Regions from separate parts of the Streptomyces sp. NPDC058864 genome, predicted to be linked through region 1. Evidence: riboswitches for the same ligand, from Rfam matches in the RefSeq annotation. Region 1 holds a riboswitch; each other region holds the start of a gene.

The links. A riboswitch is a leader RNA that binds a small molecule or an ion and turns the genes downstream of it on or off. The one in region 1 is predicted to bind S-adenosylmethionine.
Region 2: another riboswitch for S-adenosylmethionine. It lies ahead of ACFW3D_RS27820 (glutathione S-transferase C-terminal domain-containing protein); the one in region 1 lies ahead of ACFW3D_RS37380 (aminotransferase class V-fold PLP-dependent enzyme).
Region 3: another riboswitch for S-adenosylmethionine. It lies ahead of thrC (threonine synthase); the one in region 1 lies ahead of ACFW3D_RS37380 (aminotransferase class V-fold PLP-dependent enzyme).

Annotation. Positions count from the first base shown of each region.
Region 1 is NZ_JBHYMQ010000086.1:25,294-28,558, forward strand. Features, by position in the region: gene qcrB (cytochrome bc1 complex cytochrome b subunit) at 1-532, shown strand, start outside; gene trpD (anthranilate phosphoribosyltransferase) at 659-1,723, shown strand; SAM riboswitch class IV at 1,851-1,967, shown strand; gene ACFW3D_RS37380 (aminotransferase class V-fold PLP-dependent enzyme) at 2,119-3,265, shown strand, end outside.
Region 2 is NZ_JBHYMQ010000044.1:22,227-25,491, reverse strand. Features, by position in the region: gene ACFW3D_RS27825 (LLM class flavin-dependent oxidoreductase) at 1-1,059, opposite strand, end outside; SAM riboswitch class IV at 1,408-1,521, opposite strand; SAM riboswitch class IV at 1,692-1,795, shown strand; gene ACFW3D_RS27820 (glutathione S-transferase C-terminal domain-containing protein) at 1,996-2,787, shown strand; gene ACFW3D_RS27815 (cupin domain-containing protein) at 2,859-3,265, opposite strand, start outside.
Region 3 is NZ_JBHYMQ010000008.1:128,463-131,727, forward strand. Features, by position in the region: gene ACFW3D_RS09325 (cold-shock protein) at 1-98, opposite strand, end outside; gene ACFW3D_RS09330 (MoaD/ThiS family protein) at 523-801, opposite strand; gene thrC (threonine synthase) at 846-2,132, opposite strand; SAM riboswitch class I at 2,151-2,278, opposite strand; gene ACFW3D_RS09340 (glucosyl-3-phosphoglycerate synthase) at 2,436-3,265, shown strand, end outside.

The sequences.
Region 1 (3,265 bases):
GCACCACCTGCTCGACCGCCCGCGCAACCGCCCCGTCCGCACGGGCATCGGCGCCGCCTGGATCAGCCTCTACCTGATCCTGCTCGTCGGCGGCGGCAACGACCTCTTCGCGACCCGCTTCCATCTGTCGATCAACGCGATCACCTGGGTGGTCCGGATCTCGTTCTTCGTGCTGCCGGTGCTGGTCTTCTTCGTCACCAAGCGGATCTGCCTGGGTCTGCAGCGGCGCGACCGGGACAAGGTGCTGCACGGTCGCGAGACCGGCATCATCAAGCGGCTCCCGCACGGTGAGTTCATCGAGATCCACGAGCCGCTGGAGCAGGGCGCGCTGTTCAAGCTCACCCAGCACGAGCAGCCCAAGCCGCTCGACATCGGCCCCGAGGTCGACGAGAACGGCGTGGAGAAGAAGGTCGGCCCCACGGCGAAGCTGCGCGCGAAGCTGTCCCGCGGCTACTACGGCGAGGGAACGCAGATCGACAAGCCCACGGTCGAGGAGTACGAGGAGATCACGAGCGGCCACGGTCACCACTGATCACTGAAGCTGTGCCACCGGGCAGGGCCCCGTCCATCCGATGGACGGGGCCCTTTCCCGTTCCCCCGCGCCGATAGGCTGGAGCCGAAGGTTTCCCGCCGCACGTCAGACCCCATGGAGTGGACCATGAGCGTTGTGAACCCCGCCGGAGGCGCATCAGTGGCGGGCGGCTCCTGGCCCGACGTCCTGGGCGCGCTGCTGAACGGCAAGGACCTGACGGCCGCGGAAACGGCGTGGGCGATGGACCGGATCATGAGCGGGGAGGCCTCGGACGCCCAGGTCGCCGGTTTCATGGTGGCCCTGCGCGCCAAGGGGGAGACCGTCGAGGAGGTCACCGGCCTCGTCGAGTCGATGTACGCGCACGCGACGCCGCTGCACGTCCCGGGTCCCGCCGTGGACATCGTCGGCACGGGCGGCGACCGCGCCAGGACGGTGAACATCTCCACGATGTCCGCCATCGTCATCGCCGGCGCGGGCGCCAAGGTCGTCAAGCACGGCAACCGCGCGGCCAGCAGCGCCAGCGGCGCCTCCGACGTCCTGGAGAAGCTGGGCATCAACCTGGACCTGCCCGCCGACCGCGTGGCGAAGGTCGCCGAGGACACCGGGATCACCTTCTGCTTCGCGGCGAAGTTCCACCCCGCGATGCGGTTCGCCGCCCCGGCCCGCCGCGACCTGGGCATCCCCACCTCGTTCAACATCCTCGGCCCGCTGACCAACCCGGCCCGGGTGGGGGCCTCCGCCGTGGGGTGCTTCGACACCCGGATGGCCGGTCTGATCGCCGGTGTGCTGGCCCGCCGCGGCTCCTCCGCGCTGGTGTTCCGCGGCGACGACGGGCTGGACGAGCTCACCGTCACCGCCACCTCGCAGGTGTGGGTGGTGCGTGACGGGAAGGTCGAGCAGGAGTCCTTCGACCCGCGCGACGTCGGCATCGAACTGGTGCCGATCGAGGCGCTGCGGGGCGCGGACGCCGCGTACAACGCCGACGTGGCCCGGCGGCTGCTGGCCGGCGAGACCGGCCCGGTCCGTGACGCGGTGCTGCTCAACTCGGCGGCCGCGCTGGTGGCGCTGGAGGGCGCGGGCGGTCCGCTGACCGACCGGCTCGCGGCCGGGATCGCCCGGGCGGCCGAGTCGATCGACTCGGGGGCGGCCGCGCGCACGCTCGAGCGGTGGGCCGCGGCAACGCACGCGTAGTCACCGGGAACACCGCGGAGGGCCGGGGCAGTTGCCCCGGCCCTCCGTGCCGTCCGCCGCGGGGCGGACCGTCCGGGATGCGGACCGCGGCTTGCGGCGCCGCGCCCGTGTGGCATGATGCTGCGCAGGTCACGAGTGACAGCGAAACGGCCCCGGCCCGCTGTCCGGCAACCCTCCTTCCGTGGCGGGGTGCCCCGGGTGATGACCAGGCCGCAGGCAGCGAGGTCTGCGGCAAGCGCGGTCAGAGGAGTTCCTCCATGAGCAAGCGAATGCGCTAGGGCCTCGGGGCCCTCAGCCGTCTTCCCACCCTCCCCGGGCGTCCGCCCGTCGTGCCGAGGGCTTTCCCGTCATCACTGACGTACCTTCACTCCCGCCTGCTCCCAGGAGACTTCGCCATGTCGCCGCGCCCTGCCCTGCCCTCGTCCGTCCACGCCCCGCTGCCCGTCCTCGGACGCGAGGTCCTCGTGCCGCTCGTGACCGGGGGCGAGGTGGGTTACGCCGCCCTCGACTACGCGGCCAGCGCGCCCGCGCTGCAGCGGGTCTGGGACGACGTCGCCGCCTACGCGCCCTACTACGGCAGTGTCCACCGGGGGGCCGGCTACCTCTCGCAGCTGTCGACGGACCTGTTCGAGCAGAGCCGGGCCACGGTCGCGGAGTTCCTCGGCTGTCGCCCCGGCGACCAGGTGATCTTCACCCGGTCGACCACCGACTCGCTGAACCTGCTGGCCGCCGCGGTGCCGGCCGGTACGAGCGTGTTCGTCTTCGAGACCGAGCACCACGCGTCCCTGCTGCCGTGGCGGGACGCCGACGTCACCTACCTCGGCGCCCCCCGCACCCCGGACGAGGCGGTGGCGGCGCTGGAGCGGGCGCTGGCCGCCCGGGCGGCGGACGGACCGGCGCTGGTCTGCGTGACCGGGGCGTCCAACGTCACCGGCGAGCTGTGGCCGGTGCGGGAGCTGGCCGCGGCGGCCCACGCGCACGGCGCCCGCATCGTGCTGGACGCGGCGCAGCTCGCCCCGCACCACCCGGTGGACATCGCGGAACTCGACGTGGACTGGGTGGCCTTCTCCGGGCACAAGCTGTACGCGCCGTTCGGCTCTGGAGTGCTCGCAGGCCGCGCCGACTGGCTGCGCGCGGCCGAGCCCTACCTGGCCGGCGGCGGCGCCTCCCGGCGGGTGGCCCGGCGAGCGGACGGCGGGGTGGACGTCGACTGGCACACCACGGCCGCCCGGCACGAGGCCGGCTCGCCCAACGTCATCGGCGCCTACGCGATCGCCTCGGCCTGCCGGGCGCTGACGGAGGCCGGCTTCGACGGGCTGGTCGAGCGGGAGCAGGCGCTGGTGGCCCGGGTGCGGGCCGGACTGGCGCAGGTGCCCGAGGTGAAGGTGCTCTCGCTGTTCGGCGACGACGCCCCCCGGGTCGGCGTCATCTCCTTCGTCGTCGAGGGCTGGAACAGCTCGCACTTCGCTGCGGCGCTCTCCGCCGAGTACGGGATCGGCGTGCGCGACGGCCTCTTCTGCGCGCACCCCCTGGTGCGCACCC
Region 2 (3,265 bases), on a different contig from region 1:
GCGCAGCCGGAAGCCGGTCAGCCCGGCCCGCTGCCACTCCAGCAGCAGGTCGGCGAGGCCCCCGGGAGTGCCGGCGAAGACCCTCGCGTCGCTGGTGTACGGCGTGCCGGCGAGTCCGTCGAGCCGGTCCAGGCGGGCCCGCGCCGCGGCGGCGTCCTCGTCGAGCAGGACCACGAGATCACCGAAGACGTGCAGGGTCTCGCGCTCGCGGCCGGCGTCCTGCTGCGCTGCGCGGATCTCGGCGACGATCACCCGGGCCTGGTCGCCGTCGTGCGGGGTGACGTATCCGATGTCGGCGGAGCGGGCGACGAGCCGGAACGGCACGCCGCTGTGGGCGAGGGCGCTGACGACGGGCTGACCCTGGGGCGGCCGGGGTGTGATGGAGGGACCCTTGACACTGAAGTACGGGCCGTCGAAGTCGATGTAGTGGAGCTTGTCGCGGTCGATGAAGCGGCCGGTGGCGACATCGCGGATCTCCGCGTCGTCCTCCCAGCTGTCCCAGAGCCGGCGCACCACCTCGACGTGGTCGGCCGCCTCCTCGAAGAGGCCGGTCACCAGCTCGCGTACCGCCGGGGTGTCCAGGTCCTCGACGCCGAACGGGGGGATGACGCGCCTGCCGAAGTGCGCGGCCTCGTTCCGCCTGGCCGAGACCTGGACGCGCAGACCGGCCCGGCCGGTGCTCACGTAGTCGAGGGTGGCGATGGCCTTGGAGAGGTGGAACGGCTCGGTGTGCGTGGCGACCACCGTCGGCACGAGACCGATGTGCCGGGTCAGGGGAGCCACGCGCGCGGCGACCAGGACGGCGTCCAGGCGGCCGCGCACCTGGTCGGTGCGTCCGTCGGGCTCGGTGGGGTGGGAGGACTGCGGGCCGAGGGAGTCCTCGATCGTCACGAAGTCGAGCAGCCCCCGCTCGGCCTCGGTGACCACGTCCTGCCAGTAGCGGGCGGTGAGCAGTTCACGGGGCCGGGCCTCCGGCTCACGCCAGGCGGCCGGGTGCCAGCCGGCCCCGTCGAGGGCCACGGCGAGGTGCAACGGGGCGTGCGGCGACGGTTCGGTCATGGGGGACTCCAGCGGATCGGTACGCCCCGGTCGCGCACGCGGCGGCGGCACCCCGCCGGGATCGGGTGCCGGCGGGCGTGGCGAGAGGGCGGAGAGGCGGGCGGAGCGGGCATGTGCGGGAGGGCGCGCCACCGCGTCAGCGGCGGTGGCGGGCGCCGGGGTTCAGGAAGCCGTCAGCCTTGACAGAGGGCGCGACAGGGCGCGGTACACGCGCGACAGGAGGCGCCGTGGACGGGGAGCGCGGCGAGGGGGAGCCGTGGATGCGACGGGACGCGGCCGTGGGGCCGCCGTGCGGCCGTCCCCGGGGCTGCGTGCATCGTCGTCACCGTCGCCGTTCCGCCCCGCGGGGCCTCGCGTTCACCGTCGTCATCGGACGTACGGTCCGGTCGTCGTCCGGGGCGCCGCACCGCGACGCGGAGGTCGCCGGCCGGCGAGCCCGGGTTCATGCCGGAGCTCATGCCCGATCTGCGGCGTAAGTTAGGCACGGCCCGCGGGGAATGTCAACGACGCCGTCTCACATCGTGAGCGGTGTCATGAGACGTGAACGACCGCCTTGACGCACGGGGTTTGACGACTCGACACTGATGGGCAGGTCACGATCGTCAGCGCCCCCCGACGCCGCTCCGCGGCACGGTGGGTCATCGGCCCCGGCCCGCTGACCGGCAACCCTCACATCGCGGTGGGGTGCCCCGGGTGACGACCTGGTCCCGCCGGTGCGGCGGGGCAAGCGCGGTCCCGCGTCCAGCGGGCCCCGAGCCGGGGAGGTGGACATGCCCAGGGCACGAGCCCTTCTCCTCACCCGCCGCCTGCACATCGACTTCCTCCGCGTCTGCAGCTCGTCCGGCACGGCCGGCTGACCCCCGCTCAGGACCTTCGGCCGTCCCGCCGCCGGTGCCCATGGGGCGACCGGTGGCCCCGCCACGCCTTGGAGAGCGCATGACCGAGACGACGATCCCGCAGGACCCCGGCCTCCACGTCTCCTGTTCCGCACTGCCGCGCACGTCCCGCCCCGACCGCTTCCGCAGCCGCATCGGAGTGGACCTGGCCGGTGGCTTCTATCCGGCGCCGCGCCGCTACGAGTTGTTCCTGTCACCGGGGTGCCCGCTCTCGCAGCGGGTCGCCATCACCCTCGACCTGCTGGGGCTGCGGGACTCCGTCGTCACGACGCCCGTCCCGGCAGGGGCGGCCGGCGACACGGCGACCGCGGCACTGCGCAGGGCGTACGAGGCCACGTGGCACCGCTACGACGGGCCGCTCACCGTGCCCGCGCTGTGCGACCGGTGGACCGGACGGGTCGTCAGCAACCACACCCCGGACATCCTCGGGGACCTCGCGGGCCGCCTCGGCGCCGAGGTGTGCGGCTCCGGGACCCCGCTGTGTCCACCGGCGCTCCTGACCGACATCGAGGCCGTCCGGCACACGGTCGACTCGGGTATCACGCGGGCCGTGCAACCGGCCGCGGACGGTGCGCCGCCCGACCGGGACACGGCCCTGCGGACCGTGCACGCCGCGCTCGGACTGCTGGAGCACCGGCTGGCCCACGGCGGGCCCCACGTACTGGGCGCACAGCTGACCGCCGCGGACATCGACGTGTGGGTGGCCCTCGCCCACCTGGCGAAGGACCTGCTCTCCCCCTACGGCCACCTCACGGCGTACCTCGCCCGGCTGGACGCGCACCCGGCCTTCCACGCACAACGGACGGCCGCCCCGCTCGCGCCTGTCGCCTGACGCACGGGCCGTCCCCGCTCCCACCGTACGGGGCTGGAGCGGGGACGGCCCCGGGGCGCGCGCCGGCCCGCTCAGGCGTCCTCGGCCGGAAGGGCGTACAGGCCGGGGAGGTTGACCACGATCGCCTCCTGGGTGCTGCGGGCGATGACGACCACGGCCTCCTCCGCGGGGTCCGGGTTCTCCTCGCGGTGCGGCACGAACGGGGGGACGAAGACGTAGTCGCCCGGCGCGGTGCGCAGGCGCACTTCCTCGGGCGCGTCGCCCGAGTCGTCGAGGAAGACGAACTCGGGGTGCCCGCTCACCACGTAGATCGCGGTCTCGGACTCGCCGTGGTGGTGGTCGGAGGACGAGGTCGCCGGGGCCACGTGGGTCTGCCCCAGCCACAGCTTCTCCGACCCCACGGTCCGCCCGCTGACGGCGGCGAACCTGCGCATCCCGCCGGTCTGCGCGGTCTCCCCGTCCAGGGCGTCCGCGCGGA
Region 3 (3,265 bases), on a different contig from region 1:
ATCGCGCTGTAGTGCACGAAGACGTCCGCACCACCGTCGACCGCGATGAAGCCGTAGCCCTTCTCCGCGTTGAACCACTTGACGGTGCCCTGAGCCATTCCTAACTCCCCTATTGCTGGCCCTTCGCAGACCCGCACCTCGCGGACCCGGGTCAGACCTCACCCCCTACAGCCAAGGGGGCGTGCGCCGGAACGCGTCGACCGCGGCTGAATGTATCTGTCCGGACGCTGTCTGCAACAGGTCAATCGGACGAGAATTCCGGGCACAGGGAATCGGAAGAAGAGCCTGATCGGTGAATAATCCGGGGCAACTCGGACCGGACATAAGCCGCCAACGCGACAAACATCGCGTGAATTTGGCGATAAATCGTCGACAAGGCCGCCCCGGTAAAGGGGGCTTGCGCAGAGCGTTGCAGGGAGTTGCGGGCCGCTCAGGGCAACTGTACAGCCCTTCAACTACCGCTGAAGCACACAGGGGTGCCGGGACGTACCCGGCACCCCTGTCGCCCGCGGGCCGTGCGGCTCAGCAGCCCCCGGCCACCGCCGGGATGATCGAGACGGACGCACCCTCGCCCACCGAGGTCTGCAGGCCCTCGGAGAAGCGGACGTCGTCGTCGTTCACGTAGACGTTGACGAAACGGCGCAGTTTGCCCGTGTCGTCCAGGACCCGCGCGGAGATGCCGGGGTGGTTCAGCTCCAGCGAGTCGATGACCTCGGCCAGGGTGCCGCCCTCGGCCGGGACCTCGGCCCGGCCGCCGGTGTAGGTGCGGAGGATGGTCGGGATGCGGACGGTAGCGCTCATGATGCGGGGTTCACCTTCAGTCTGGGTCAGCCGGTGCGGTGGGGTCAGCCGGCCAGGCCGGCGGCGCGGAACGCGTCGAGGCTCGGGCGGATGGTGGCCGTGGGGCGGGAGGTCGGGGCGACGGCGTCCAGCGTCTTGAGGCCGTCGCCGGTGTTGAGGACGACGGTCTCCCCGGCCGGGTCGAGCTGCCCGGTCTCGATGAGCTTGCGCAGCACGCCGACCGTCACGCCGCCGGCCGTCTCGGCGAAGATGCCCTCGGTCCGGGCGAGCAGCTTGATGGCGTCCACCACCTGCTCGTCGGTGACGTCCTCCACGGCGCCGCCCGTACGCCGGGCGATGTCCAGCACGTACGGACCGTCGGCCGGGTTGCCGATGGCGAGCGACTTGGCGATGGTGTTCGGCTTCTGCGGACGCACCACGTCGTGGCCGGCCTTGAAGGCGGTGGAGACCGGGGAGCAGCCCTCGGCCTGGGCGCCGTAGATGCGGTACGGCTTCTCCTCCACCAGACCGAGCGCGATCAGCTCCCGCAGGCCCTTGTCGATCTTCGTCAGCTGCGAGCCGGAGGCGATCGGGATGACGATGTTGTCCGGCAGGCGCCAGCCCAGCTGCTCGCAGATCTCGTAGGCGAGCGTCTTGGAGCCCTCGCCGTAGTAGGGGCGCAGGTTGACGTTGACGAAGCCCCAGCCCTCGCCGATCGGGTCGCCGATCAGCTCGCTGCAGAAGCGGTTGACGTCGTCGTAGGTGCCCTCGATGCCGACCAGCTGACCGCCGTAGACCGCGGCCATGACGACCTTGCCCTCCTCCAGGTCGTGCGGGATGAACACGCAGGAGCGGAAGCCGGCCCGGGCGGCCGCGGCGCCCACGGCGCCGGCCAGGTTGCCGGTGGAGGAGCAGGACAGGGTGGTGAGGCCGAAGGTGCGGGCGGCCTCCAGGGCGATGGCGACGACCCGGTCCTTGAAGGAGTGGGTCGGGTTGCCGGAGTCGTCCTTGATGTGCAGGCCGCCGGTGACGCCCAGTTCGCGGGCGAGGTTGTCGGCCTTGACCAGCTTGGTGAAGCCCGGGTTGAGGTTGGGCTTGGAGGCCACGTCCGCGGGGACGGGCAGCAGCGGCGCGTAGCGCCAGATGTTGTCCGGCCCGGACTCGATCCGCTTGCGGAGGGTCTCGGGGTCGCCGCCCGGAAGGTCGTACGCCACTTCGAGCGGCCCGAAACAGGCCTCGCAGGCGAAGAGGGGCTCCAGCGGGAAGCGCTCGCCGCACTCGCGGCAGGAGAGCGCGGACGCGGGGCCGAAGGCGGAATCGGTGGACGCGGATGCAACGGATTGCGCAGCCATGTCAGGCGAGGCCCTTTCTCCTCATCTTCCTCACGACGCATCTCGCCGTGAGACGGAATTGGCACCTTCCCCACCTGGACCTCGCGGTCGGCGGGAGGGTTGCCGGGGCTTCAACGGGCCGTTCCCTCTGCCCCTCTGGATGAGCGGTATGGCGCCGGGCGCACTGCCCGGGCATTTGTCGGACGGGGCGCGATCACCGTGGACATACGATGGTCATGCCTCGTGTTCAAGACTGTAACCGACGACCTCGAACCTGGTCATGGGCCGTCCGTCCTGCGAGACGGGCAGAAACGGAGCAACCCGGTGCTCGACGAGGTGGCCGGCTGGCTGCAACGGCGGTCCTGGACCGCCGACCACAGGCCGCTGCCGCAACTGCTCGCCGCCAAGCGCGCCGCGGGCTCGCGCGGCACGGTCAGCGTCGTGCTGCCCGCCCTCGACGAGGAGGCCACGGTCGGGGAGATCGTCGGGACGATCCGCCGCGAGCTGATGAGCGAGGCGGTCCCGCTGGTCGACGAACTGGTCGTGCTGGACTCCGGGTCGACCGACCGCACGGCCGAGGTCGCGGCGGCCGCGGGCGCGGTCGTCGTCCACCGGGACGAGGTGCTCCCCCGGCTGCCCGCGCTGCCAGGCAAGGGCGAGGTGCTGTGGCGCTCGCTGCTCGTGACGCGCGGGGAGATCGTCTGCTTCGTCGACTCCGACCTGCGGGAGTTCGACGCGCGCTTCGTGTCGGGGATCGTCGGGCCGCTGCTCACGGACCCGGACCTGCAGCTGGTCAAGGCGATGTACGACCGGCCCCTGGAGACCGGCGGAACGGTCGTCCCGGCCGGCGGCGGCCGGGTGACGGAGCTGGTCGCGCGGCCGCTGCTCAACCTGCACTGGCCGCAGCTGGCCGGGTTCGTCCAGCCGCTGGGCGGCGAGTACGCGGCGCGGCGCTCGCTGCTGGAGCGGCTGCCGTTCCCCGTGGGGTACGGGGTGGAGCTCGGGCTGCTGGTGGACGCGCTCAACACGGTCGGGCTCGACGCGCTGGCCCAGGTCGACGTCGGCGTCCGGCACCACCGCCACCAGGACGGCCAGGCGCTGGGCCGCATGGCGGCGGCGATCTACCGGACGGCGCAGATCCGCTTGGCGCGGGG